2 regions of the Pseudomonas sp. MM211 genome follow, and region 2 is predicted to be linked to the other one. Evidence: predicted binding sites of a transcription regulator. Region 2 holds the regulator's gene; the other holds the start of a gene.
What was found. The regulator LexA, encoded in region 2, represses DNA repair genes until DNA is damaged. The targets are predictions, from matches to a motif close to CTGTNTNNNNANACAG.
Positions count from the first base shown of each region.

Region 1: a site for LexA is predicted at 1,387-1,402, ahead of recN (DNA repair protein RecN). Genes of this name have one in related genera too.

Region 1 covers NZ_CP081942.1:5,252,269-5,254,664, reverse strand. The annotation lists gene recN (DNA repair protein RecN) at 1-1,364, opposite strand, end outside; gene grpE (nucleotide exchange factor GrpE) at 1,542-2,108, shown strand; gene dnaK (molecular chaperone DnaK) at 2,208-2,396, shown strand, end outside.
Region 2 covers NZ_CP081942.1:4,399,514-4,401,909, forward strand. The annotation lists gene K5Q02_RS20250 (TetR/AcrR family transcriptional regulator) at 1-366, opposite strand, end outside; gene lexA (transcriptional repressor LexA) at 631-1,242, shown strand; gene sulA (SOS-induced cell division inhibitor SulA) at 1,254-1,712, shown strand; gene K5Q02_RS20265 (hypothetical protein) at 1,797-2,033, opposite strand; gene K5Q02_RS20270 (DUF6586 family protein) at 2,146-2,396, opposite strand, start outside.

The sequences.
Region 1 (2,396 bases), 850 kb from region 2:
GGTACCCGTGAGGTTTGTGCGGTGATCACCTGGATCGCCAGGCTGATACGCGACAGCTCGCCGCCTGAGGCCACCTTGGCCAGTGCCTTGATGGGTTGGCCCGGGTTGGCGCTGACCAGAAACTCCACCTGTTCGAGGCCATTGGCGTTCGGTTCGTTGCTGGTGTTTTCCTGCAGTTGAATGCTGAAGCGCCCGCCGGGCATGCCCAGCGTCTGCATTTCCTTTTCCACCGCTTTGCTCAGCTTGCCTGCCGCCTTGTGTCTGTGGGCGCTCAGTTCGGCGGCCTTCTCCTGGTAGTGACGGCCATAGGAGGCCAGTTCTTCGCTCAGGCGTTCGGTGGCTTGGTCATCGGCATTCAGGCCTTCCAGTTCGTCGAACAGCTGCTGCTGCATGGTGGGCAGTTCGCTGGGGTGAATGCGATGCTTGCGTGCCAGGGTATAGATGGTGTCCAGGCGCTCCTCAAGTTGTTGCTGGCGCTGAGGGTCTGCCTCGAAATGATCGAGAAAGCGGTTCAGCTCGCCCACCGCCTCTTCGACCTGGATCTGTGCGCTGGCCAGCAAATTGGCGGCTTCGTTGAGCGCGCCCGGTTGGCCTTGGACGCCGCTGAGTCGGCTCAAGCTGTTGGTCAGGGCAGACAGTACGTTGCCGGCATCGCTCTCGCTGCATTGCTCGATGACCTGGCGACAGGCTGCGAGCAGGCCTTCGGCGTTGGTCAGGGCCTTGTGATCCTGTTCGAGCTGCTCCAGCTCATTGTCGCCAAGCCCGAGGTTCTCCAACTCTTCCAGTTGATAGCTAAGCAGTTGATGGCGCGCGCGCTGCTCATCGCCCTGAGAGGCGAGACGTTCCAGTTCGCTACGTGTTTGTTTCCAGCGCTGGGCGGCAAGGTGCACCTGGCGGGCCAGTTCCTGGGCATTGGCATATTCATCGAGCAGGCGTCGATGGGTGTCGGCCTTGAGCAGCGACTGATGTTCATGCTGGCTGTGGATGTCGATCAGCAGCTCGCCCAGCGCCTTGAGGTCGCCGAGCGGGCAGGGCGTGCCATTGATGTAGCCACGCGAGCGGCCTTCGGTGGTGATCACGCGGCGCAGAATGCACGGGCCGTCATTGTCCAGGTCGCGCTCGGCGAGCCAGGTGTGAGCTTCGGGGATATCGCCCAGATCGAAGCTGGCGAGAATGTCAGCCTTGTCGGCTCCGGGGCGTACCACACCGCTGTCCGCGCGATCGCCAAGAGTCAGGCCAAGGGCATCGAGCATGATCGATTTGCCGGCGCCCGTTTCGCCGCTGATGACGCTCATGCCTTTATCCAGCTCGAGATCAAGGTGTTCGACGATGGCGTAATTGTGTACGGACAGGTGCACCAGCATGGCGAGGCCTCCGAGAATTTGTCTGGTTATTTATACAGTGTTTTGTCTCGTGGTGGCAATCCTGCCCCTCGTATGCTGCTGCGATGTGCTTGCGCCCCTTGAAACCCTACAAATCGTCCTTATATAGGCGGCAGACGCGCGAGTTGAGGCTCGTCGAATTATTCAGAGGAGAAATGCATGGCTGACGAACAGAACCTGGATCCGCAGCCTCCCGAGGCTGAAGCGAATGACGCTGCGCTGAGTGACGACCTGATTGCTCGCGTGCAAACGCTGGAAGAGCAACTGGCGGCTGCGCAGGATCAGTCGCTGCGCATGGCTGCCGATCTGCAGAACGTGCGCCGCCGCGCTGAGCAGGATGTCGAGAAGGCGCATAAATTCGCTCTCGAGAAATTCGCCAACGATCTGCTGCCGGTGGTTGACAGCCTGGAGCGCGGTCTCGAGTTGTCGAGCCCGGACGATGAGGCCATTAAGGCCGTGCGCGAGGGCTTGGAGCTGACGCTCAAATTGCTGCTCGACACCCTCAAGCGTCATCAGCTGGAAGCTATCGATCCGCATGGTGCGCCGTTCAATCCGGAGCACCATCAGGCCATGGCTTTGCAGGAAAGCACCAACGTCGAGCCAAACAGCGTGCTCAAGGTGTTTCAGAAGGGCTACATGCTCAATGGTCGCCTGCTGCGCCCGGCGATGGTCGTGGTCAGCAAGGCACCGGCCGAGGCGCCACCGTCCATTGACGAGCAGGCTTGAAATCGGCGGCTGAGCCCCCATCTATTAAGTCAAGCGTATTAGTGCTACCGCAGCGGTCACGACAACGCTGCGGCTATATCAAAGTTTCGGGAGAGTAAAATGGGCAAAATTATTGGTATCGACCTGGGGATCACCAACTCCTGCGTCTCCATTCTTGAAAATGGCAAAGTCAAAGTCATCGAAAACGCCGAAGGCGCGCGCACCACGCCGTCGATCATCGCTTACGCCAACGATGGCGAGATTCTGGTCGGCCAGTCGGCCAAGCGTCAGGCTGTGACCAATCCGCAC
Region 2 (2,396 bases):
CTGACTCTGGCTGAAAGCCAGGCCGAGCAAGCGCATGAAGATGGACAGGTCATTACCACTGCGCGGTTTCACCGCCAGGGTCTGCTCGACCAGTAATTCGAGCAACTCCTCAAGGCTGAAGGTCACTCCTGGCTTGCTCTGGCGCTTGTCGAGCTCACGCTCGAGGCTCGCGCAGAACGGCCCGAGAAAACGCGAGAAGACCGCCTGAATCAGGGCTTTCTTGGAACCGAAGTGGTAGTTGACGGCGGCCAGGTTGACCCCAGCCTTGCTGGTGATCAGGCGCAACGACGTTTCGGCGAACCCCTTCTCCGCGAACAACTGCTCCGCAGCATCCAGAATGCGTTCAACGGTTTCCGATTGCGCCATGACATCCATCCGACAAACAAGTGTTTGAAACATACGTTTCAGCGCGCACGCCTGTCAAGTCGCGCAGACCGTATTCTGGATGCTCAGTCATCATTTGGCGATAGCGTCGCGGGCAATCCCGGCCGGGTTTCGAAAATGGCCTGCTGAGCATAGCCCGTTACGCCGCCTGGCGGATAACACAGGCGCAACGCACATCAATGGATTGCCAAGCAGCGCTTACTGTATATAATCCCAGTCACTGTATAAAAAGACAGAGCCGCCCACATGATCAAGCTGACGCCCCGCCAAGCCGAAATCCTCGCCTTCATCAAGCAATGCCTGGAAGACAACGGCTACCCGCCGACTCGTGCAGAGATCGCCCAGGCGCTCGGCTTCAAGTCACCAAATGCCGCCGAGGAACACCTCAAGGCCCTGGCCCGCAAAGGTGCGATCGAGATGACCCCAGGCGCTTCCCGCGGCATCCGCATCCCGGGCTTCGAGCCCAATCAGGCCGAGGAAGAAGGTCTGCCGGTGATCGGCCGAGTGGCTGCCGGCGCACCCATTCTGGCTCAACAACATATAGAGGAAGCCTGCCGGATTAACCCGGACTTCTTCCGCCCGAGGGCCGATTACCTGCTGCGGGTACGCGGCATGAGCATGAAGGACATCGGCATCGTCGACGGCGACCTGCTTGCCGTCCACACCACCAGCGAAGCACGCAACGGCCAGGTAGTGGTCGCGCGTATCGATGATGAAGTGACGGTCAAGCGCTTCAAACGTGAAGGCAATACCGTCTGGTTGCTGGCTGAAAACCCAGAATTCGCCCCGATCGAAGTGAACCTGGAAGAACAGGAGCTGATCATCGAAGGCTTGAGTGTCGGCGTCATACGCCGCTAATTGGAGGCTTTATGCAGTTCCCTCAGTCGCTGAGCCGTACCCAACTTCCGCTGTTCGATGCCTTTCTGGCCTCGACCATTGCCGTGGCCGAATCCGAACCAGTAGCACTGGAAACCACGTTCAGCGAAGTATCGCTGAGAGGTGCTGCGGGTAACTGCCTGACGCTGTTGGCGCCCATGCTGCGGGAACTGAGCGAGAAGGATGACGAACGCTGGCTGACACTGATTGCTCCACCGGCAAGCCTGACCCAGAGCTGGCTGCGTGATGCCGGTCTAAACCGCGAACGGATTCTGCTGCTGCACCCTCGCAACAACCAGAGCGCCCTGCAGCTGGCTCAGGAAGCCTTGAAACTTGGCCGTAGCCATACGGTGGTCAGCTGGCTGCATCCCCTGCCCCAGCAGGCACGTCAGCAACTGGAAGCGGCAGCGCACCTCGGCCAGGCGCAAAGCCTGAACATCAGCCTCGGCTGAGCCGCGGGTTACTGAGAAATAATCGAAGCGAGGGTGTCGCTTTTCTGCCTGACCGCCAGTGTAGGGCGCGGGTAGAAAGCCGAATCAGTGCAGGACGCGCGGCTGCTCGTCTTCCTGTTCGAAATCGCCTTCCGCCATTCTGCCGGCCATTTGCACGCCGACATTGAGCATCGCTTTGGCGACTTCCACATGCTGGCCCTGGAGAAAGGCCTTGGCATCTTCGGAGAAGTCCAACACCACCAGTGCTTCCTCATCATCGGCTCGACGCAGGGCAATACGCCCATCGGGCAGTTCGACGATTTCAAGGAAGGAAGTAGGCATAACTCGGATTCTCCACGAAAGGCCGCGCATTGTAGCAGCCGCTCCATTCAATCGCTTGGCGAAAAACCGCTAAGCGCTGAACGGACTTTTCAATAATCGGTGACCAGCACGGTCACCATTCGCTGAGGCCGACGCGAAAACGCTGTGCCAGTGCTTTCAGCTCCTGACGCCAGCCCTCCAATGTTTCCCGGTCAAGTGGAGGCTGTACCTCATCGACGCTCACCGCCTTGATCAGCGAGGTAGCGCCAGGATCGGCCTTAGCCTCGCGCGGGGCGCGCGGAGGCCGGAATAGCTCGGCATGAGCAGCCAATAATTGCCCAAGCCAGGTATGCCCGCTTTCGGCCAACTCAACCAGTTCGGCCA